4 regions of the Mesorhizobium sp. P3_A8 genome follow, and region 2 is predicted to be linked to each of the others. Evidence: riboswitches for the same ligand, from Rfam matches in the RefSeq annotation. Region 2 holds a riboswitch; each other region holds the start of a gene.
The links. A riboswitch is a leader RNA that binds a small molecule or an ion and turns the genes downstream of it on or off. The one in region 2 is predicted to bind cobalamin.
Positions count from the first base shown of each region.

Region 1: it holds a riboswitch for cobalamin, as region 2 does, so the genes downstream of both, AC1DX4_RS04645 (DUF1636 family protein) here and bluB (5,6-dimethylbenzimidazole synthase) in region 2, are expected to answer to the same signal.
Region 3: it holds a riboswitch for cobalamin, as region 2 does, so the genes downstream of both, AC1DX4_RS01300 (aromatic ring-hydroxylating oxygenase subunit alpha) here and bluB (5,6-dimethylbenzimidazole synthase) in region 2, are expected to answer to the same signal.
Region 4: it holds a riboswitch for cobalamin, as region 2 does, so the genes downstream of both, AC1DX4_RS20805 (DUF1636 family protein) here and bluB (5,6-dimethylbenzimidazole synthase) in region 2, are expected to answer to the same signal.

Region 1 covers NZ_JBFUGI010000002.1:120,813-126,636, forward strand. Annotated here, with positions in the region: gene AC1DX4_RS04635 (ABC transporter substrate-binding protein) at 1-765, opposite strand, end outside; gene AC1DX4_RS04640 (ABC transporter ATP-binding protein) at 813-1,601, opposite strand; gene AC1DX4_RS04645 (DUF1636 family protein) at 1,598-2,062, opposite strand; cobalamin riboswitch at 2,085-2,290, opposite strand; gene AC1DX4_RS04650 (substrate-binding domain-containing protein) at 2,542-3,531, opposite strand; gene AC1DX4_RS04655 (ABC transporter permease) at 3,605-4,654, opposite strand; gene AC1DX4_RS04660 (sugar ABC transporter ATP-binding protein) at 4,654-5,824, opposite strand, start outside.
Region 2 covers NZ_JBFUGI010000002.1:652,010-657,833, forward strand. Annotated here, with positions in the region: gene AC1DX4_RS07295 (histone deacetylase family protein) at 1-806, opposite strand, end outside; cobalamin riboswitch at 928-1,106, shown strand; partial or broken gene bluB (5,6-dimethylbenzimidazole synthase) at 1,200-1,784, shown strand; gene AC1DX4_RS07305 (hypothetical protein) at 1,901-2,884, opposite strand; gene AC1DX4_RS07310 (TetR/AcrR family transcriptional regulator) at 2,990-3,589, opposite strand; gene AC1DX4_RS07315 (MFS transporter) at 3,707-4,930, shown strand; gene AC1DX4_RS07320 (GNAT family N-acetyltransferase) at 4,960-5,496, opposite strand; gene ribB (3,4-dihydroxy-2-butanone-4-phosphate synthase) at 5,532-5,824, opposite strand, start outside.
Region 3 covers NZ_JBFUGI010000001.1:290,611-296,434, reverse strand. Annotated here, with positions in the region: gene AC1DX4_RS01310 (sugar ABC transporter ATP-binding protein) at 1-1,454, opposite strand, end outside; gene AC1DX4_RS01305 (FAD-binding oxidoreductase) at 1,979-3,079, opposite strand; gene AC1DX4_RS01300 (aromatic ring-hydroxylating oxygenase subunit alpha) at 3,100-4,347, opposite strand; cobalamin riboswitch at 4,462-4,663, opposite strand; gene AC1DX4_RS01295 (DUF680 domain-containing protein) at 5,158-5,358, shown strand; gene AC1DX4_RS01290 (DUF680 domain-containing protein) at 5,431-5,634, shown strand; gene AC1DX4_RS01285 (DUF680 domain-containing protein) at 5,702-5,824, shown strand, end outside.
Region 4 covers NZ_JBFUGI010000008.1:296,215-302,038, reverse strand. Annotated here, with positions in the region: gene AC1DX4_RS20825 (NADH-quinone oxidoreductase subunit C) at 1-180, opposite strand, end outside; gene AC1DX4_RS20820 (NuoB/complex I 20 kDa subunit family protein) at 185-766, opposite strand; gene AC1DX4_RS20815 (NADH-quinone oxidoreductase subunit A) at 757-1,122, opposite strand; gene AC1DX4_RS20810 (winged helix-turn-helix domain-containing protein) at 1,455-2,654, shown strand; cobalamin riboswitch at 2,684-2,889, shown strand; gene AC1DX4_RS20805 (DUF1636 family protein) at 2,929-3,357, shown strand; gene cobW (cobalamin biosynthesis protein CobW) at 3,360-4,397, shown strand; gene AC1DX4_RS20795 (cobaltochelatase subunit CobN) at 4,416-5,824, shown strand, end outside.

The sequences.
Region 1 (5,824 bases), 530 kb from region 2:
GTAATCGAGCAGGATGAGGAATTGCGGATTGCGCGACGCCACGGTTTCCCAATCGGTGTTGCCCCAGCTGGTGTCCATGTCGGCCATGATGTTGTCACCGCCGGCGGCGGTGATCATGGCGCTGGGAATGGCGAATTTTCCGGCGGTGAACGGCTTGTCCTCACCGGAATCATAGAGGAACACCCGCGTCCCCTTGGCGCTGCCGACCTTGGCGGTGATATCAGCGAGCTGTGACTTCCAGCCGGCAACAAGCTTCTCGGCTTCGGCGTCCTTGCCAAAAATCTTGCCCAGCTTTTCGACGTCGCCATACAGAAGGTCCATCGAGGCGGCGGGGCGGTTCTTGTCGAGATGGACGCAGCTTTCGGTCAGCACCAGCGTCTTGATGCCGTGCGGGGCGAGCGTGTCGGGCGTCACGTCACCGCCCGGCTTCATGCCATAGTACCAGCCGGCGAAGAAGAAATCGGGCTCGACCGCGACGAGGTTCTCGAGCGTCGGATATTTTGGCGCCAGTTCCGGAATGGAACCCTGCTCGGCCTTGAATTCGGGGCCGACCTTGTACCATCCGGTGATGCCGGTCAGGCCGACGATCGACGGCTGCAGCTTCAGCGCGAAGGCCATCTCGGCCATGTTGAGATCGTGGATGACGGCGCGCTTGGGCGGCGCGTCGAAGGTCAACTGCTTGCCGCAGCTGTCGACGGTGACGGGGAAGGCGAAGGCCGTCGAGGCCAGCAGCGAGAAGACGAGCGACAGTGAGAGACGTTTCACGGATTTTGCTCCTTGGTTGAACAGTGTCGGATGAGGAATGGGGTCGATCAGGACGGCGGCGCGGCGCGGTTCGGAACATCGAACACCGTCAGTTCGCGGTCCTCGGTGGGATGGCGCAGGCGAAACACGTCGACGCCGAAAATCTCGCGGATCAGCTGTTGGGTCAGCGCTTCGCGCGGGGCGGCCAGCGCATGCAGCCGGGCTTCGTGCATCACCGCGACCCTGGTGGCGAAGGGCGCCACCAGGGCCAGATCATGCAGCACGGCGATAACCGTCATGCCGAAGCCGGCCACGAGTTCGAGAAGCTCACCGCGGGCGCGCGGATCGAGATGGTTGGTCGGCTCGTCGAGGAACAGCACTTTCGGTTGCTGTGCGATGGCGCGCGCCAGTTGGGCGCGTTGGCGTTCCCCACCCGACAGCGAGCCGATGCTGCGGCCAAGCAGCGGCAACAGCCCGGTCCGGCGCAGCGCATCGACGACAATGTCGCGTTCCTCGCTCCTGCGCCTCAGGCCGGCATGCGGGACGCGGCCAAGCTCGACATAGTCGATCACCGCTAGTCGCGGATCAGGCTGGTCGGTCTGGCCGACGACGGCTATGTGCAACGCCCGTTCGGCGGTCGAGATCCTGTCCAGGCGGCGCCCGCTGAGCTTCACCTCTCCGGAGCTAGGCTTGAGCATGCCCGACAGCATGCGCAGCAGTGTGGTCTTGCCGGCGCCATTGGGGCCGATGATAGCGAGGCGATCGCCTAATGCCACCGACAGGCTGACCGCATGGACCAGATCCCGCCCGTTGGCCGTCGCGCCGAGGTCGCGCGCTTCGAGAAGCGGCATTGTCATCGGCTGTCCCCCGCAGGCTTGCCCGATCCCGGGATGCGGGCCAGCGTCTTGCCGGCCAGTCGGGGCGGGCGTTGTCCGGAATTGCACCAGCCGTCGGCTAGCGAGGCGTAAAGCCTGGCAAATCGCACGAGATCGCCGGCGTCGGCCTCCGCGTCTATGGAGCCGAAGAGATAGGCGGCCTTGCCCGGCGCCTGGAAGGCCACCGTCAGCGGCCGCGCGCAGCCCGCCATGCACTCGACGCCTTCGATCGTGAAGCCATGCGCAACCACGGGCTCGTGGTGGGCTGAGAGCCGGGACCGCAAATCCGCGCAAAGGCTTTCGCCCGACCTGATCCCTGTCGGGACGTCACGGCAAAGCGTGCACACGATGATGCGATGGATGGCGCCGTCCAACTTTCCGTCACTTTCCAAAACTGGCGACGGAAGGATGTTGGCGAGCCGGCCGACAAGACCGACGTCCACGTTTCCTCCCGGCACACCCCGTCCGGTCAACTCAGTGATGGCAGGTCTCCTGGCTCGCGGGTCTCGGCTCAATCCTGCCTTCCCAGCCTTGCCGGCCAGTGGCATATCGGATCTTGCTCACCGCTTACAGTTGCGGGGGCAGCCACGGTCTCGACCTTTGAGGGTCTCACCGTGTTCCCTTTTCACCCCTTGCCTTTCGGCGCGGGGACCATCACGGGGCCACCGTAGATTTGCCCCGAGCGCATCGCAACGATTCTTTTCGACTGAACCTGTCACCATCGCGGCACCGGCAGCTTGTCAGCTAGAGGCGTGCGATATCTCCATCTGTAATGTAATAACAGAACGATTTAGGTGGTTTTCTTTGTCGATGTCAATCCCTTGCCACAACCCTTCGAACTATCGCTGAAGGTTGCGGACGCAGACAGGGCGGAGTTCGCGTGAACCCCGCCCCGGATCGGATAGTCTGCAGGCAGACGCGCTTACTTGCCTGACAGCTGCTTGGCGTTCTCGGGCGTGATCGCCGTCGTCTCGACAGTGACCGTCGTATCCACCGAAGTGGCGCAATCGAGTAGGATCTTCTTCGACATCTCGATCGCTTCCTTCGCACCCGTCGGGTAGGTGAAGGTCGCCGCCCAGTCACCCTTGGCGACGGCCTCGATGCCACCGGCCGGGCCTGGCAAGCCATCAGTACCGATGATCTTGACGTCCTTGCCAGCGCCCTTGGCGGCAAGCAGCGCGCCGGCCGCCATCATGTCGTTCGAGGCGTAGAGCACCTTGATGTCGGGATGCGCCTGCAACATGGCCGAGAAAGCGGTCTGGGCTTTATCCGGCACCCAGTCGGCAGCCTGCTCGGCAACGACCTGGATCTTGGCATTCTCCTTGACGCCGTCCTTGAAGCCATTCAGCCGCTCTACGGCCGGCGTCGAACTCGGGAGACCTTCCAGCACGGCCGCTTCGCCACCTTCCGGCAGCAAGGTCTTGGCGGTGTATTTGCCCGCTTCGAGCGCGATCTTGTAATTGTCGCCGCCGATGAAGGCGGTGTAGTCCTTGCCAGGATCGCCGACCGTCTTGCGGTCGAGTTCGATGACCGGGATGCCGGCATCCATGGCGCGCTTCACCGCCGGCGTCAGCGGCGCCGCCTCGAAGGGCGAGATCAGCAGGAGATCGACCTTCTGGGTGATGAAATTGTCGACCTGCGAGGTCTGCGTGTTGACGTTGCCGGCGCCGTCGGCGATCTGCAGCGTGAAGCCCGGCACTTCCTTGGCCGCCGCCGTCAGCTCGTCATTGACGTGCTGACGATAGGGCTCGGCATTGTTCGCCTGCGAAAAGCCGATGATGAACTGGCCGTCCTTGGCGCAGGCCTTGACCAGCGGCTCGGCGGCCTGGGCGGCTCCGGCAATGCACAGGCCGGCGCCTGCCTGAAGCACGGCATGAAGCGCGCGCCTTGTTCCTTGTCTTGTGGTTTTCATACTTACTCTCCTCCTCGTCGGGCCGGGGGGCCAGACCTTGGTTGACTGCCTTCCAAATGCTGCCGTCTTCCTCCTAACGACCCAAACCCTCGCGGCGGCGAACGAGGGATTGAAGCACTGCCGCCAGCACGATGATCGCGGCGGTGGCGAGCAACTGCATGGCGGGCGTGATGTTGTTGAGCTGCAGAATGTTGGCGAGCGCGCCGAGCATGATGGTGCCGGCCACGGTGCCGACCATCGAGCCGGCGCCGCCGAACAGGCTGGTGCCGCCGATGACCACGGCGGCGATCGCGGTGAGCTCGTAGCCCATACCGTCATTGGCGCTGCCGAAATTGAACTGGCCGGCATGGACGATGCCGGCAAGGGCGGCGGCAAAGCCGGTGATGGCATAGACCGAGATCTTGACCATCGACACCGGCACGCCCGAAATGCGCGCCGCGCGCTCATTGCCACCGACGGCAAAGACATAGCGGCCGAAGCGCGTGGTGTTGAGCACGATCGTTGCGATCGCGGCAAAGACGATGAAGACTATGGTGGCGACCGGCACGGTGTTGTGGAACAGACGCTCGCCGAGGATAGCGAACACCGGCGGCGCCAGGCCCGGCCCGTCGCCATAGGAAATGTTGATGTACTGGTTGCCCGAGACGACCAGAGCGAGACCTCGCGCGGCCTGCAAGCCGGCGAGCGTGACGATGAACGGCTCCAACCGGAAGCGGGTGGAGATGGTGCCCTGGATGGCGCCGAAGACGATGCCCATGACCAGCACCGCGAGGATGGTGGGAATGAGCCCGAAACCGCCGGAGATCATCATCGATGCTGTAACGACGCTGGACAGGCCGAGCACCGCGCCAACCGACAGGTCGATGCCGGCGGTAATGATGACGAAGGTCATGCCGATGGCGATGATGCCGGTCTCGGACACGGCGCGCACGATGTTGGCGATGTTGTCGGGATCGAGGAACAGGATCTGGCCATGCCGGCGCGGCGAGAAGATGATGCCGCCGATCGCCACCACGACCAGGCCGATCAGGCTCTGGAAGCGCACCACCAAAGCGAGCGGATCGCGATGTTTTGGCGCGGGCGCTGCCGGGGCCTGCGCCGCCGAAATCTTTTCGTCAGACATCAGGCCTCCCTGCCATTTGCCGCGGCCAGCACCGTGTGCTCGTCGACGCCGCCGATGAATTCCGCCACATTGCGCCCCTGGCGCAGCACCACGATGCGATCGCACAGGCCGATCAGTTCCGGCATCTCGCTGGACGCGACGAGGATGCCGAGCCCTTGCGCGGCGAGCGCCCGCAGGCGCGCGTAGATTTCGCCCTTGGCACCGACATCGACGCCGCGCGTCGGTTCGTCGAGCAGCAGCAGCCGGGGGTTGCCGAGGATTTCTTTCGCCAGCACCACCTTTTGCTGGTTGCCGCCCGACAGCGCGCCGACTGCGATGTCGGGATTCTTCGGCCTGATATCGAACTGGCCGAAGGACTGCTTCACTGCATCCGCCTGGCGGCGCTGAGACATCAGGCCGAAGGGCGAGATGCGGCGGATGACAGACATGACGAGGTTGAGGCCAACCGCCATTCTGAGCATCAGGCCGCTGCCGCGCCGGTCGTCGGTGACAAAGGCGATGCCGGCCGCGCGGGCCGCCCTGATCGAATCCAGCCTTACCGGCTGGCCGTCGATGGCGACCTCGCCTTCCCAACGGCCGGACAGGCCGGTGCCATAGAGCGCGCTGAGCAATTCGGTGCGCCCTGCCCCCATGATGCCGGCCAGCCCGACGATCTCGCCCGCCTTGACGTCGAGCGAGATACCGGCCGGCGGCTGCCATCCGGCGCTTTCATGGGCGAGCCTGAAGCGCGCGTCGCGCAGGCTGAGCAGCGTCTTGCCGGCCGTCCTTGAGCGTTCGGGATAAAGCTCGTCCAGCGGCCGTCCGACCAGGAGCCGAACCAGTTCGGCCTGCGGCGCGTGCGGCTCGGTGACGCCGGCGACACGGCCGTCGCGCATCACCGTCACCCGGTCGGCGATCTGCGGCACCTCCTCGAGGCGATGCGAGATGTAGACGATGCCGACGCCGCTGGCGGCGAGCTTGCGCATGATGTCGAACAGCCTGTCGACCTCGCCAACCGTCAGTGCCGCCGTCGGCTCGTCCATGATCAGCACGCGCGAAGCGTAGGACAGCGCCTTAACGATCGCCACGACCTGGCGCTGGCCAATCGACAGGTTCGCCACCATGCTGGCCGGATCGATGGCCAACTCGATGGCTTCCAGCCGCTTGCGGGCTTCGCTGCGCATCGCCGGC
Region 2 (5,824 bases):
AGCTGGCCGGTCGCCCAGTCGAAATCATCCTCGGTCAGATTGATCTCGGCCAGCGGGTCGCGATGGTGCGCGTCGAAGCCGGCCGAAATGATGATCAGATCGGGCGCGAAATTGTCGAGCGCCGGCAGCACGCGCGACAGGAAGGCATCGCGAAACACCTCGCTGCCGGTCTGCGGCGCCAAAGGCGCGTTGACGATGTTGCCGGCGCCGGTCTCGCTCTTCGCGCCGGTGCCAGGATAAAGCGGCATCTGGTGCGTCGAGCAATAGAGCACCGACGGATCGTCCCAGAAAATATCCTGCGTGCCGTTACCGTGGTGGACGTCCCAATCGACGACGGCAACACGCTCGACGCCATGCTTCTTCTGCGCATAGCGCGCGGCGATCGCCGCCGTGTTGAAGAAGCAGAAGCCCATCGCCGTGTTCTTTTCGGCATGGTGGCCGGGCGGCCGCGCGGCAACGAAGACATTGTCGGCACGGCCGGTAAAGACATCGTCGACAGCGGCGTTGGCGGCACCGATCGCGGTGATCACTGCCTGCCAGCTTTTCGGGCTGGCGGTGGTGTCGGCATCGACGCGGGCAAGGCCCTCTTCGGGAATGGCGGCGCGGATGCGCGCGACGAAATCGGCGGGATGGGCGTAGAGGATCGTGGCCTCGTCGCCCTCCGGCGCCTTGACGCGGTCAAGTGCGGCGAAGGCCTCGTCATCGAGCACGCGCTCAATGGCGCGCAAGCGATCCGGCCGCTCGGGATGGCCGGGCGGCGTGATGTGCTCAAGAAAGATCGGGTGGGTGTAAAGACGGGTTGTCATGCCCCCTATCTAGTGCCCCGGCGCCACGATGGCCATGCGTTGCCGCTTGATGGCTGGGGAAAATCATGCCTGCGTCCATTGGCGTCGCTGCGGGGATTGGCGCTGCCGGCGCTTCGGCGTAAGGTCGCGGCCACTGCCTGGTGCCCGCGCAAGCGGGAGAATCGGGAACACGGTTGAATTCCGTGGCGTGCCCAACGCTGTGAGGGGGACCGCGCCGGTAAATGCCACTGTCGATGACGGGAAGGCACCGGACGCGGGTTGATCCCAAGCCAGAAGACCGGCCTGGCAGGCATCGTCATCCGCATGGTCAGGCGGAGGACATGGATTGCAATCGCAAGGGGACAAGCGATGCCGGAAACCATGACCGCTCCTATGGGCGACGGATTTGACCAGATGGCGCGCGACGCGGTCTACCGCGCCATGTTCACTCGGCGCGACGTGCGCAGCCATTTCCTGCCCACTGCACTCGACGACGAGGTGCTGGCGCGCTTGCTGCTTGCCGCCCATCACGCACCGTCTGTCGGCTTCATGCAGCCGTGGAATTTCATCGTCATTCGCGATGCCGCGCGACGGGCGGAGGTACGTGACCTGTTCCTGGCCGCCCGCGAGCAGGAATTGCCCGCGATCGAGGCCGAAAGACAGGCGCTCTACCGCAAACTCAAGCTGGAAGGCATCTGCGAAAGCGCGCTCAACATCTGCATCACTTGCGACCGCCAGCGCTCACTGGGCTCACCGCTGGGACGCTGGCACAATCCGGAGATGGATCTCTACAGCACGGTCTGTGCGGTGCAGAATTTCTGGCTGGCGGCGCGCGCCGAAGGCGTCGGCGTTGGTTGGGTCAGCATCATCGAGCCGCAAGCGCTGAAGAGCCTGCTGGCCATTCCCGAGCACGTGACGCCGATCGCCTATCTCTGCGTCGGTCGCGTTTCCGAGTTCGCGCCGAAACCGGACCTCGAGACGCATGGCTGGGGCAGGCGGCTGCCGCTGCCTGAACTGATCATGAGCGAGACGTTTTGCGGGCAAGGCGAGGCGCGGCTCAAGTCAGCGGTGGCGGACCTCAACACCGCTGTTATTGCGCCGGCGCAGCCCGCCGATCAGCGTGTCGCGCCGGCCGTGCCCCAGCGCGAGCCGCCAAAGGAGGCCAGTGCCTTGTCCTTGAGTTCCCTGAACTTCGACGACGCCTCGGCCAGCCGGGCGTCCCAGGCCGGATCGGGCACCTGGCCGGCGATGGTCTTGAAATAGACCTGCATCAGGCAAGCGATGGCGAAAGGTTCGATGAAAGCCGCCTTGAAGGCCCAGGCGAAGACGATGGCGAGCACGAAGGCCCAGCCGGCGAGCTGCCCTGGCATCATGAACAGAATGGCGGCGGCCGGAGCCAGCATCAGCAGAAAGATGACGAACGACACCCCCCACATGATGACCGCCAGCCAGACGGCGTTCTTGACCATGGTCTTGCCGTTCTGGGCATAGAGCACGACGCCTTGCCGCGCRGTCTCGAAGGGCGAGGACGAATTGATGCGGATGTTGTAGCCGAGGATGATCTCGTCGACATAGGTCAGCGACAGACGGATCACCGTGTTGATGAAAGAGACAAGGCCGCTCAGGCCTGGAATGGGCAGGAAAGCGGCGATGCCGCCGAGCAGGCCGGTGATGGCGCGGATAGCGCCCTTGACCAGTTGGTCGACGACGAAAAGGATGTTGGCCTCGGCAAAACGCTCGGTGACGACCTGCTTTGCGTAGGCGATCTGGTTCTGGCCGTCGGGAACATCCCGGCCGTCGATCAGATGGACCATGACGGCGATATGGCCGGCCTTGACGACGTAGAGGATGTATTCGCGGATCCAGTAGACGGCGATCGAGACGATGCCGAAACCGACCACGCCACCCCACAGGGCAAAGGACATTGGGCCGTCGGGATCGGTGGAGATATGGCCGACGCCGTAGCCGACAGAGGCGCCGGTGCCGGTCGCCATGATGTAAGCCAGGGTGATGCCGAAATAGACGATCATGCGAAAGACAATGAACGGCCAGGTCCTGATCATGATGGACACCGACCGGCCGATCTCGAAATCCCACATGGCTCCGAATCTCCCCTCAGAGATGGCTGCGGAGGATGCGCTCTGCCTGAAGATTGTCAATCGGGGCGGTGGCCAGCGAGGCGCCCAACGGGGGATTTGGGTCTGTTATGAAGCTGGTTTTCTGAGCAGGCCTTCAAGCAGCTGCTTGAACGCCGCCACCACCATCTTCGATGTCGCTTCGGGATCGTTCGAATTGGCGATCCGCTGCGCCGCCTGGCTGCTGGCGCCGTTGATCAGCCGTGCGGCGGTCTCGGGGTCGACGCTGCGGACGACCACCCCTTCCCCCTGCAGCGCGGTCAGATGATCGGTCATTGAGCCGACGCAGGCATTGGCATTGGACCATTGCGCCGGATCGCCCAGCACGGCCGGGCCATCGCGGAACATGATGCGCTGGATTTCCGGCTCCAGCGCCATCTCGATATAGGTCGTACATTCGTCGACGAAGTGTTGCCAGCGAGTCGGCGCTTTCGAGGCGACCTCATTCACCCTGGCCGCCATCTCGCCGTCGATTTCGGCGATAACCGCCTCCAGAAGCCCCTTCTTGTCGCCAAAATGATGATAGAGCGCGCCGCGCGTCAGTCCGGCGGATGCGGTGAAATCATCCATCGAGGCCTCGGCATAGCCTGTCGTGCCGAAGGCCTGGCGGGCCGCGGCGATCAGCTTGGCGCGCGTCTCTGCGATCATCTCCTTGCGGGGTCTGTGCATTCTGTCTGGCCTTATCCACATACGTTCCGTATGCCAATTGACATACGTCGCGTATGGCTTATCTAACCCTCATACGCTCCGTATGTAATTGTCAGATCGCCCTTTGTCGAGGAACCCATGCAAAACCCCTATGCTGCAATCTTTCGTGCTCCGGGAGCCAAGGGCTTCGCGATCGCCGGCTTCATCGCGCGCCTGCCGATCGCCATGGCGCCGATCGGCATTGTGGCCATGCTGTCGCAGACGCGCGGCGAATACTGGTTGGCCGGCGCGGTCTCGGCGACATTCGCTCTCGGCAACGCATTCGTTTCGCCGCAGACGTCGAGGCTGGTGGATCGCCTTGGACAGACGCGGGTTGCGGTCCCCACCACCCTCATCACATTTATCGCCTTTGCGGTGCTGATTGTTGCGGCCAATCAGGATTGGCCGGTATGGACGCTGTTCGTGTCGGCGCTGGCGGCAGCCGCCATGCCCAGCATGCCGGCAATGGTTCGCGCGCGCTGGACCGAGCTTTTTCGCGGACGTCCGCAAATGAACACTGCATTCGCCTTCGAGTCGGTCGCGGACGAACTGGTCTATATTCTCGGCGCATCACTTTCGGTGGGCCTCAGCGCCGCACTGTTTCCGGAAGCCGGCGTCCTGGCAAGCACGCTGTTTCTTGCCGTTGGCTGGGCCGCGTTCATCCTGCAGCGTTCGAGCGAACCACAAGTGCGGCCGGTTGGTCATGGCTCCGCCGGCTCGGCAATCCGTCTGCGGCCGGTGCAGATCATCACCTTCGCCATAATCTTCGTTGGCGCGACCTTCGCGACGACGGAGGTCAGCACGATAGCGCTTACCAAGGAACTCGGGCGGCCCGGTGCCGCCAGCCTCGTCATCGGCGTCTATGCAGTGGGATCGTTCGCGCTCGGCATTGTGGTCGGCGCGCTCAACCTGAAGGCGCCGCTGCAGCGGCAACTCGCCATTGCCGTCGCCGTCCTGGCGCTCAGCACATTGCTGCCGCTCACCGCCGGCTCAGTGCCGCTGCTGGCCCTGACCGTGTTCCTCAGCGGCGTGGCGATCTCGCCGACCTTCATTACGGCGTTCGGCCTGATCGAGCGGCATGTGCCGGAAGCGATGCTGACCGAGGGCATCACCTGGGTGACAACAGGGATCGGTATCGGCATGGCGCTGGGCGCGTTCGTCGCCGGCGCGGTGGTGGATGCGTTTGGCGCCCAGAGCGGATTCTGGGTCTCCGTTGCATCAGGCACGATTGCGTTGGCCACAGTGCTGCTTGGCCAGCGCAGTCTGGCCACCCGCGAATGCCACCTGGATGGGTGTGAGGCTGCCGCCGTTCCCGCGGAATAGCGCGCTCGGCCTTGGTGGGCCGGGCCGTCCTATGTGGCGGGACCTGAAATCCAGCGCGGTCGTGCCAGCGCAAAAAGCATTGTTGGCGCGCCGTGCAGCATCACCTCCTGCTCGAAGGCGAAGCCGCATTTCTCCAGCACCCGCCTTGATGCCGGATTGGCGGCACGGGCAAGGCCAATGACCCGGTCGGCACGGAGAGGGCCGAACGCGGCCTGCAGCGCCGCGGTGACCAGTTCCGTGGCATAGCCATGGCCCCAGCTCTGGGGATGAAGATGGTAGGACAGGTTCAGGCCGTCAAAGTCAGCCGATACGGTGACACCGCCGAAGCCGACCAGCTTGCCATCGGCTTCGACCGCCCAGCGGCCAAAGCCATGCTTGTCCCAATGGCCGATGTCGCGCGCCAGCCTGGCGGCGCTCTGCTGAGGCGTGTCCGCAACCGGATCGGGGCGATGGGCGACAAGTTGATAGCGCGAGAAGAGGTCGATCAGGAAATCCAGATCAGCCTGCGCCGGGCGGCGCAGCAAAAGCCGCTCGCTGCGCTGGCTCAGAGGCAATGACGCGTTCATGCCATCATCTCCCGGCAAAGGGATCGGTTACCCCTTCACAGGATCTCGGTCTTGGCGATGTGGATGCCAAAGCCTTCGAGACCGACATAGTGGCGCTCGCGTGAGGCAATCAGGTTGATCGAGGAAATGCCGAGATCCTTCAGGATCTGCGCGCCGAGGCCGATCTCGCGCCATTCGTTCTCGCGGCGGCGGGCCTCTTCGTGATCCTCGCGATCGCCGCTCAGCGGGCGCTTGCGCTGCTGATGCGCGACACCGACCGAGCCTTCTCTGAGATAGACGATGACGCCGCGCTTGCGCTCGCCCATCGTTTTCATGATGGCGTCGAGCC
Region 3 (5,824 bases), on a different contig from region 2:
TGCGCATCCGTTTCCTCCCGCCTGAAGATTCCGGCGCTTCTGCCGGCCCGCATCACCATGATCCGGTCCGAAATCCCGAGAACTTCATCGATCTCGGAAGAGATCATCACCACCGTGCCGCCGGCGGCGGCGAAGTCGCAGATGATCCGGTAAATTTCACGCTTGGCGCCGACATCGACGCCACGGGTAGGCTCGTCCAGCAGCAGCACCTTCGGGTTGCGCAGGAACCACTTGCCGAGCACCACCTTCTGCTGGTTGCCGCCTGACAGGCTGGAGACCGGCATGGTGTCGCGCGCCGCCTTGATCTGAAATCGCTCCCGCATCCGGCGGCTCGCTTCCGCCTCGCGCGGCCGGTCCATGGCAAAGGCCGGGCTCATCTCGGGCAGGCTGGCCATGCAGATGTTGGCGCGCACGGAATCGGAAAGATTGAGGCCGGTCAGCTTGCGATCCTCGGTGACCAGCGCCAGACCATGCGCCATCGCATCCGCTGGCTTCGAGATGGCGACCGGTTTTCCGTCGATGGCGATGGTTCCAGCCGAAGGCCTGTCGAGCCCGAACAGGCAATTGAAGATTTCCGTCCGCCCAGCCCCCATCAGCCCGTAAATGCCGAAGATCTCGCCCTTGCGGGCTGAAAAGGAGATGTCCTCGATCTTGTTCGGGCAGCTCAGCCCGGCAATTTCGAGTCCGATTTCCTCGGTCGGCGTGTTGGTCTTGACGTATTCCTCGGACAGCTCACGGCCGACGATCATGCGGATCAGGCCGGGCCGGTCGATCTCGGCAAGCGCCCCGCTACCGACATAGGAACCGTCCCGGAAGACCGTGTAGGAATCGGCGACCTGGAATATTTCCGACAGGCGGTGCGACACGTAGACGATGCCGCGGCCCTGTCTTTGCAGGCGGCCAATCGCGGCGAACAGATGCTGCGCCTCCCGCTCGCCGATCGCCGAGGTCGGCTCGTCCATGAAGATGACCTCGGCGTCGTGGCTGAGCGCCTTGGCGATCTCGACCAGCTGCATCTGCGCGACCGAGAGGTTCATCATGTACTGGGTGGCTCGAATGTCGAATTCGAGGTCGTCCAGAAGCTTCTGCGCGGCGCGGTTCATGGCACGGAAATCGATGCCGCCAAACCGCGCCTTGGGCTCGCGGCCGAGATAGATGTTCTCGGCGACCGTCATGTGGGGAACCGGGCTCAGTTCCTGCTCGATGATGGCGATCCCCGAGGCCAGCGCGTCGGCGGGGCTGGTGAATTCGACATCCTTGCCGCGACGGCGGATTGAGCCGGCATCGCGTTTTTGGATGCCCATCAGGATCTTCAGAAAGGTCGACTTGCCGGCGCCATTGCCGCCGCAGAGCGCGTGAACCGTGCCGGCGCGAAGCTGAAAGCGACCGTCGCGCAAGGCGGCGACGCCACCAAAGGACTTCTTCAGCCCTTCCACTTCGAGCAACAGCTCCACCATCGTCCTCCCATGACTTCGGCCATCCCTGTCGGATGCCGATCGGCACGTGATCTCCCGCCCAAATGCCGATGCTGACAATAGTCAAGTTGCAATCGACAAATGTCAAGTGATGCGCGAACTTTAAAATTTGGAAGCCGGAGGCGATGTGCGGGATTTCAAAAACCCTTGAGAAAACAAATGATTATCGCGGCCGCCCCAATTCGTCGCTTGCTCGACAAGGGACGGCGTTCACGGAATTGTTCCGCCGATGATTCACGGGGGAAGGGCCAGAAGGACCAAACCGCAAGCCACGCTGCGGCTCGTGCGGGACGGTCGGTTTAACGGAGAAGACTCTGCCGAAAACAGGTGGAGGGGCACGGCGCCACGGTGACGTCGTCCCATGTCCAGGACAGGCAACAAGGTCTAGCCTTCAGCGTAGGCGCCTGCCTCGTCGTCTCATCTGGTGCCGCCTTGCCACGCGGCATGGCGTTCGTCGTCGGAGCGGCCGAGGACCATGCCGCGCTAAGCCGCCCCGATATTGTCTACGCTTCGATTTCGAGAGCCGACAACGGCTTCGAGCAACAGGCGAGGATGAAGCCGTCATCGATTTCGTGATCGAGGATGCCGCCATTGTGGCTCATCTCGACGGCGCCGGAGACTTTCCTCACCTTGCAGGTTCCGCACAGGCCGAACTCGCAGGCCGCCGGAATCCGCACGCCCGAAGAGCGCGCGGTCTGCAGCACGGTCTGGCCGGCGACGCACTCCGCGTCGACGTCCGAAAGCGCGAAGCGGATCGGTGTTGCGGCTTCGACGGCAACGGCGACGCCGTCTTGCGTCGGTGCTGCGAACGGCGCCGGGACTTCCTCCACCGCGGGTGCGGCAAAGCTTTCCTGGTGGTACTTCGTCATGTCGAAGCCGGCGGCGTCCAGCATGCCGCGCACGGCGCGCATGAAGGGATCCGGACCGCAGCAGAAGATCTCGCGTTCACGGAAATCGGGCGCCAGCAGCGGCAGCCGGATGGCGTCGATGCGGCCCATATGGCCGTACCAGCCCTCGCGGCTCGACCGCTCCTCGATCATGAAGCCGAGCGATAGGCCCGGCATATGGCCGCCGAGCAGTTCGAGCTCCTTGCGGAAGATGATCTCTTCGGCGCGCCGCGCGCAGTTGACGAAGCCGACATCGGTCCATGGCGCGCAGTCATTCAGCCAGCGCAGCATCGACATCATCGGCGTCACGCCGGAGCCGGCCGAGATGAACAGATATTTGGCCGCCGGATGGCTGTGCAGCGAAAAGTCGCCCGCCGGCCCATAGGCCTTGACGTGCGAGCCGGGCTTCAGGTGATCGAACATCCAGCGCGTGCCGATGCTGCCTGCCTGCGCCTTCACCGTCACCGCGATCGAGAACGGCCGCGACGGCGAGGACGACAGCGTATAGGTGCGCATCAGCGGCCCGTCCGGTGTCGGCAGCTCCAGCGTCACGAACTGGCCCGGCTTGTAGCGGAACCAGGTCTGGTTGTCGGAGCGGAAGGTGAAGGTCCTGACGTCAGGCGCTTCGTCGCTGACGCCGATCACTTCCAGCACCTGCAGCCTGTCGTTCCAGGGCGCCATCTGGTCGAGATGGCGATAAAGGCCAAGATCCGTCATCGCGTTCATCCCTCAACCTCTCAAGCGACACTGCGCAGCGCCGGCCGGCCGCCATCGGCAAGGCGCGGACCGATGAAGCGGGCGTACCAGTCGACGAACTGGATCACGCCGCCCTCATGCAGCTCCGAATAGGGGCCGGGTTCATAGGCTGGCGACAGGATGCCGAAGGCGTTTTCCTCGACGATGCGGCGGTCCTGGTCGTTGGTCTCGGTCCAGACATGGGTGAGTTCGGCGAGATCGTAATCGACGCCCTCGACCGCATCCTTGTGGACCAGCCATTTGGTCGTCACCGCGGTTTCCGTGGCGCTGATCGGCAGCACGCGGAAGGTGACCGCATGGTCGATCAGGATATGATTCCAGGTCGTCGGGTAGTGATAGTGCATCAACGTGCCGATACGGTCGGCCGAGACGCTGTCGGACAGGTTCTTCTTCACCGCCCGCTTGCCGTTCATCGTGTAGCTGACTGCGTCACGCAGCAGCGGCGCGCGGGTGGCGCGGTACTGCCCGGCCGGGTCGATGCGGAACTTGCTCGGCAGGCCGGCTGCCTCGCATTTGGCCCAATGCGCCAGCATCTCCGGGTCGCTGTCGGCGCCTTGCACGCCGGTCACCGTCGGGGCTTCCGGGAAGGTCTTGCACAGCTCCGGGTGATTGCCGGCGCAATGGTAGCACTCGCGGTTGTTTTCCCAGACGAGCTTCCAGTTGCCCTTCTCGACGATCGTGCTCTCGAAGGCGATCTTTGCTTCGCCCAGGCGGTGCGGCTTGAGGTAGGGCTCGATCATCGCCCGCATCGGTGCGAAGTCGGCGGGCTCCTTGGCCAGGCAGATGAAGATGTAGCCGGCCACGCTCTCGCAGGCGACCGGCTTCAGGCCGAACTGGCTCTTGTCGAAGCCGTCGGCCATCTGGCGGGCAAACAGCAGCCTTCCGTCCAGCTCGTAGGTCCACTGGTGATAAGGGCAGACCAGCTTGGCGGCCATGCCCTTGTCGGTGTTGCAGACGCGGCTGCCGCGATGGCGGCAGGAATTGTGGAAGGCGTTGATCTCGCCCTGCTGATCGCGCACCAGCACGACCGGATAGTCGCCGATCTGTACGGTGATGAAGCTGCCGGGCTTCGGCAGTTCGCAATCATGGCCGATGAACAGCCAGTCGCGATACCAGATCAGCTCCATGTCCAGTTTGAAGAAATCGGGATCCGTGTAGAAGGGCTGCTCGAGCGAGAATCCGTCCCTGCGGCTGTTCAAGAGCCTCAGCATGTCGTTGCGCGTATCCATGTCCTGTCCTCTTCGTTCAAGGACTGAACTGGTGGTGATTGAGGAAGGATCGGGCGCAGGCCGGCGAAAGCCGGGCATGCACCATCCGCCTCTTGACCGCCCACCGCGATCAGTCGAGTCTAGAAATCTCGGGCTGGTTTCCGGGCTCTGGAGTTGTCCTTGCGGACCATCGCGACACCTTCCCAGGCTTTCGCCCAGTGGTCTCCCGTTGCGACTTGAACTCCACCACCGTTGCGGGGGCAGCGCCGGATTCTGACCGGCTTCCCAATTCTCCGCTCCATCGTCACGAAGCGGCACCTGAGATGTCATGATCTAATCACGACAGCGCTTGCGACATCGGCATGAAAGCGACATCGCATCCATGTGGCGCGACACGCATGCGCAATGATCGGTCAAGGACCGTGGTCACGGAAATCATCGTGGTGCCGGCTGTGCCGGCTATCAAAATCGACCCGAAACGGGGGCAAAAAGGGTTAACGGTTTCGAAAAGTGACTATTAGCACATTCTAAAATCGAACCGAACGGTTCGTTTCTGTTGACGGTGCGTGCAGGACGGTGTGAACGCTGAGCCTCCGATACAGTTGGTGATCGCAGTGCTGGTTTCAACTAACTTTTTGATATCAATAGGAAAAATGTTCGATCAAGAGGGCCTTGGTACAATTTCAAGTGGTGGATACTTGGTCCACACGGAACAACTTCGTGATTGGAAACGGCCAGCTGGCTTTCCCACATCGGGGCTGTCCGAACGACGCGATTTTAATCCCAAGACACGCCGCTAGACGGACGGAAAAAAATACTGGAGTACCCAAAATGAAAAAGATTGTTCTCACTGCCGCCGCCCTTCTGGCCATTTCCGGCAGCGCCTTCGCTGGTAGCGACAACTACGGTTCGAATGCCTCCCCGGCAGCTGCTGCTGTCGACAGCTCGCACACCGCTTCGATCAAGAAGTCGGAACCGGCTGCTCAGACGCCTGTCCAGGGTGCTGACCACAACCTCTTCGGCAACCACTAACAGCCGATCCCGGCCAACGGCGGGGTTTTTGTCCGCCGCTCTGGCCGACCTTAAGAAATTCAGGAGACTAACATGAACAAGTTCATCATTGCTGCCGTCGCCGTCCTGGCCATCTCCGGCAGCGCCTTTGCCGGCAGCGACAACTACGGCTCCAATGGCGCCAACCAGCCTGCCGTTGCTTCGACCGACAGCTCTTACACGGCTTCGATCAAGAAGTCGGAACCGGCTGCCCAGGCACCTGTTCAGGGTGCCGATCGTAATCTTTTCGGCCGCTAACAGCCGATTCCGGGAGCGGCGGTTTGCCCCGCTGCTCCCGTGAAACTCAAAATTCAGGAGACTTGAAATGAAGAAGATCATCCTTGCTGCCGCCGCCGTTCTGGCCATCTCCGGCAGCGCCTTCGCAGGCAGCGACAACTACGGCTCCAATGGCGCCAACCAGCCTGCCGCGACTTCGGTCGACAATTCG
Region 4 (5,824 bases), on a different contig from region 2:
GACATCGATGATCGAGATGAACTGGCAGCGCGCATCGTCGCGCAAGAAGGTCATCACCTCGATGAGATCGCCCGGCTCGACATGGATGGTGAGCTCGCCATAGGCGATATCAGCGCCATTGACGCGACCAATCAGCTTTTCGCCGAGATAGGTCGACAGTTCGCTAAGGGATGCGGCCATGGATTTACCGTTCGATCGTGCCGGTGCGGCGGATTTTCTTCTGCAGGAGAAGAATGCCGTAGAGCAGGGCTTCAGCGCTCGGCGGGCAGCCGGGCACATAGATGTCGACCGGCACGACGCGATCGCAGCCGCGCACCACCGAATAGGAATAGTGGTAGTAGCCGCCGCCATTGGCGCACGAGCCCATCGAGATGACGTAGCGCGGCTCCGGCATCTGGTCGTAGACCTTGCGCAGCGCCGGCGCCATTTTGTTGGTCAGCGTGCCGGCGACGATCATGATGTCGGACTGGCGCGGCGACGCGCGCGGGGCGACGCCGAAGCGCTCCGAGTCATAGCGCGGCATCGAGGTGTGGATCATCTCGACCGCGCAGCACGCCAGACCAAAGGTCATGAACATCAGCGAGCCGCTGCGCGCCCAGGTGATCAGCGCCTCGGTCGAGGTGACCAGAAAACCCTTGTCGGCAAGCTCGTTGTTGATTTCGAGGAAGAAGGGATCGTCCTCCCCCACCGGCTTGCCGGTGTTGGGATCGATGATGCCCTTCGGCTTCGGCGCGACGAGGGTGCCTGAACTGTCGTTCAATCCCATTCCAGCGCTCCTTTTTTCCATTCATAGGCAAAGCCGATGGTCAGCACTGCCAAAAACACCATCATCGACCAGAAGCCGAGCATGCCGATCTTCGAGAAGGATACCGCCCAGGGAAACAGAAAGGCCACTTCCAGGTCGAAGATGATGAACAGGATCGACACCAGGTAGAAACGGATGTCGAATTTCATGCGGGCGTCGTCGAACGAGTTGAAACCGCACTCGTACGCGGAAAGCTTTTCGGGATCGGGATTGCGGTAAGCCACCAGGAACGGTGCGGCCAGCAGCGCCAGGCCGACGACCAGTGCCACGCCGATGAACAGGACGATGGGCAGGTACGAACTGAGGAGTGCGTTCATGCAGCGGTTTCCGTTGGCGCCAATCCACTTTGATTACAGCACCGGACCTTAATGCGGAAGCGTGACAGTTTAACCGCTGAACCGTTTTAAGGGGCCTATGCTGCAACGCGGCGAGGGTTAGCGCAGCACTTCCAGCGAAGCAAGTCAAACCTTGTTCAAAACGCAGTGCTGGACGGCATATCCGAAGAAACTGGTCCGATCCGCTCTTGTTTGATTTCCTTCACTTTTTACTCCACTTTTCTCTCCTGACAGGGTTGCCGCCAAAACCCTGCTAGCATGAGCTGGAATCACCCGTCAGAACCTCGGTTCAACAAGCCCTCAGAGTCCGCCGAATGAAGGAAAAGATCTCGCTCGCCACCGCCCGGCGCATCGCGCTCGCCGCTCAAGGGTTTCTTGATCCGCGCCCAAATGGCACACCCGACCGCCGCCACTTCGCCCGTGTGCTCTCCCGCACCGGCCTGCTGCAGATCGATTCCGTCAGCGCGGTGGTGCGCGCGCATTATATGCCGCTCTATTCGCGCCTTGGCCCCTACCCGCTCGCTCTGCTCGACAATGCTGCGGTGACGCGCAAGCGCACGGTCTTCGAATACTGGGCGCATGAGGCGTCGTTCCTGCCGGTCGAGACCTATCCGCTGATGCGTTGGCGCATGCAGCGCGCCGAGCAAGGCGACGAAATGTATCTGGGATTGGCCAAATGGGGCCGCGAGCACGCCGCCTATATAGAAGAGATCTACCGCGCGGTCGCCGAGCGCGGCCCGATCGCTGCTTCAGCACTCGAAGGTCAGAAGGGCTCGGGCGGCTGGTGGGGCTGGAGCCATGCCAAGCACGCCTTCGAATGGCTGTTCTGGGCCGGGCGCATTACGACGGCGCACCGCCGTGGCTTCGAACGCTTCTACGACCTGCCGGAGCGCGTGCTGCCGCAGGCGATCCTCGATCTGCCGGTGCCGGCCGCCGAGGACGCGCATCGCGAATTGCTGCGCATTTCCGCCCGCGCCCACGGCATCGCGACATCAAGCGACCTGCGCGACTATTTCCGGCTGTCGCCAGCCGACATGAAGGGGCGGCTGGAGGAACTGGTCGAGACCGGCGAGTTGGTGCCGGTGCGTGTCGAAGGCTGGGACAAGCCGGCTTACCTTCACAGGGACGCCCGTTTGCCCCGAAAAATCGAGGCCCGCGCCTTGCTGGCGCCGTTCGATCCTGTTGTCTTCGAGCGGTCGCGCTCGGAGCGGCTGTTCGATTTCCACTACCGCATCGAGATCTACACACCGGCCGAAAAGCGGCAATACGGCTACTACGTCCTGCCCTTCCTGCTCGGCGACCGGATCGTGGCACGCGTCGACCTCAAGGCAGACCGGCCGGCCAGCGTCCTGCGCGTCCATGCCGCCTACTCCGAGCCCGGCGCACCGCCTGAAACAGCGGCAGAACTCTTCGAGGAACTGAAGCAGATGCAGGGCTGGCTCGGGCTCGAGCGCATGGAAGTGACGCCGGCCGGCGATTTGGGGCCGGCGCTGGCCGACATGGCGGTGTCGTAAGCTCGCGTTGACACCGCTACCCGCAAAAGCCTAAATCCGGTTCAGACGGTCCCTTGCCCGCAACGGCAAGGGCTAAGAGGGAATGCGGTGCGGGATTTCGATCTCAAATCCGCGGCTGTCCCCGCAACTGTAAGCGAAGAGCCAAGGCCGAAAGCCACTGGGAGGTTCCCGGGAAGGCGGCTACCGAAGGCGATGACTCGCGAGCCAGGAGACCTGCCGTCTGCGACAGAAGAATCCGATCGCCCGGCGGGTTTCCGGGCAAGGAGCCCGGTTTTTGGACCAGAACAGCAGTTTTTCGGCTGGCACAGCGGATATTCCGTCCGCCAACAGTGATGCTTTGGCCGGCGTCACCATCATTGTCTGCGCCTCCTGCCGCGATGAGACCGGCTCGGATGCCCATCCGCGTGCCGGCGAACTTTTGGCTGAGGACACGCGCCGTGCAGCGTCTGACGACCATATCCGCGTGCGCACGGTCGAATGCCTCGGCAATTGCAAGCGTCGGCTCAGCGCCGCCATCCTGCGCGACGGCTGCTGGAGCTATGTGTTTGGCGACCTGACCCTGACCAGTGGCGCCGACCTCGTCACCGGCGCAAAGCTCTTCGCCACGTCAACGGACGGCCTCATCCCATGGCGCGGCCGGCCCGATTCGCTCAAGCGCGGCCTCGTGGCCCGCATTCCACCCCTCGACATGCTGAAGGACTAACCATGACCGCTTCCGTCTCCCGTGTTCCCTGCACTGTCGTCACCGGCTTCCTTGGCGCCGGCAAGACGACGCTGGTCCGCCATCTCCTGGAAAACGCCGGCGGCAAGCGCATCGCCATCATCGTCAACGAGTTCGGCGATATCGGTATCGACGGCGAGATTTTGAAAGGCTGCGGCATCGACACGTGCCCGGAAGAAAACATCGTCGAACTGGCCAATGGCTGCATCTGCTGCACCGTCGCCGACGATTTCGTGCCGGCGCTCGACAAGATCCTGTCGCTGACGCCGAAGGTCGACCATATCCTGATCGAGACCTCGGGCCTCGCTCTGCCCAAGCCGCTGGTCCAGGCTTTCCAGTGGCCGACGGTGAAGAGCCGTGTGACCGTCGACGGCGTCATTGCGGTTGTCGATGGCCCGGCGCTTGCCGAAGGCCGCGTCGCCAACGACATGGACGCCTTGCAGGCGCAGCGCGCCGGGGATGACAGCCTCGACCATGACGACCCGGTCGAGGAGGTGTTCGAGGACCAGATCGCCTGCGCCGACCTGATCATCCTGTCGAAGAGCGACCTGATGGACGCCGCCGGCTCGGCCCGCGCCAATGCCATCATTGGCGAACACTCCGCCCGAGCCGTGAAGATCGTGCCGACGTCGTATGGCAAGGTCGACCCCTCGGTGCTGCTCGGCCTCGGGCTCGCCGTCGAGGACGACATCGAAAACCGCAAGTCCCATCATGACGGCGCGTTCGACCACGAGCATGACGACTTCGACACCTTCATCGTCGACATTGCCTCGATCGCCAATCCGGACGAGCTGGCCAAGCGCGTCGCCACCGCCGCCGAACAGGAAAACGTGCTGCGCGTGAAAGGCTTCGTCGAGGTCGGCGGCAAACCGATGCGGCTTTTGCTGCAGGCCGTCGGCCCGCGCGTCAATCATTACTACGACCGCGCTTGGACCGCTGAGGATGACCGCCGCTCGCGCCTCGTCGTCATCGGCCTCAAGGGGCTGAACCGCCCGGCAATCGAGCGTATACTCGCCGGCTGATCTCGGACACGGGCCGCGATGCACATCCTCACCACGACCTCCGCCTCGCTCGACGATCTCGCCGAGCCGGTCGATCTGCGGCAGACGCCGGCGGATATCGTGGCCCTGTCCTTCACCGACAGCGACCTTGCCGGCCTTGCGGCAGCGTGGAAAGCGGATGCCGACCGCCTGCCCTCGATGCGGCTGGCCGCACTTCGCGACCTGCGCCATCCCATGTCCGTTGACCTCTGGGTCGACAGCGTCGCCCGCCACGCCAAGATCATCCTGGTGCGCATCCTCGGCGGCTACGACTGGTGGCGCTATGGCTGCGACCAGCTTGCCGCGACCGCCCGCGAACACGGGATTAAACTCGCGCTGCTTCCAGGTGAAAGCCACGACGAGGATATCAGGCTGATCGAAGCCTCGACGCTGCCACGCGAGGAATTGGATAGCCTGCTCGGCTATTTCCGCGAGGGCGGCCCGGCCAATATGAGCGCACTGGTGCAGCGGCTGGCGGGGCTGGCGGGACGGGAAGCAGCTGTCACCGAGCCGGTCAGCGTGCCGAAAGCGGGCTACTACGAGCCGAACCGCGGCGTCGTCCCCCTCCCCCTCCAAGGGGAGGAAAATGCCGCTCCCGTCATTCCCATCCTGTTCTACCGCTCGATGCTGCTCGCCGCCGATGTCGAGCCCGTCGACGCCCTTTTTGAAGCGCTCCGCCAACGCGGTATCGCGCCGGTCCCAATCTTCGTCTCCAGCCTGAAAGACCCGACCTCGCTGGCGTTCGTGGAAACCGCGCTGGCCGCCCTGAACCCCGCCGCCATCATCACCGCGACCGCCTTCGCCTCCGGCGCCGAACCCAGCGTCGAAACCCTGTTCGACCGTGCCGGCGTGCCCGTCTTCCAGGTCATCGTCGCCACCACCCGCCGCGACGTCTGGGAGAACAACCAGCGCGGCCTGGCGCCCGCCGACCTTGCCATGCATGTCGTGCTGCCGGAGCTGGACGGCCGCATCCTCGCCGGCGCCATTTCCTTCAAGGGCGAGAGCGATGTCGATCCAGCACTTGGCCACCGCGCCTTTGCCAACCGGCCGGAACCGGATCGCGTGGCGCAGGTCGCGGACCGTGTGGCAGCGTTCATCAAGTTGCAGGAGACTCCGCGCGCAGAGCGCAAGCTGGCTATTCTGATCCCGGATTATCCAAGCGCGCCTGGGCGCACCGGCTATGCTGTCGGCCTTGACGTGCCTTCCAGTGTGCTGGCGATGCTGCATGACCTGAGCGAACAGGGCTATGTGGTTGAGGGGATTCCGCAAACGCCGCGTGAATTGCTGGATTTGCTGGAGCGGGGCAATGATGGGCCGGGGTTGGAAGATTATCTGACCTTCTCGAAGGAATTGCCGGTTGAGGCAATGACCGCCGTCGAGGCGGCGTGGGGGGAAGCAGAAGACGAGAC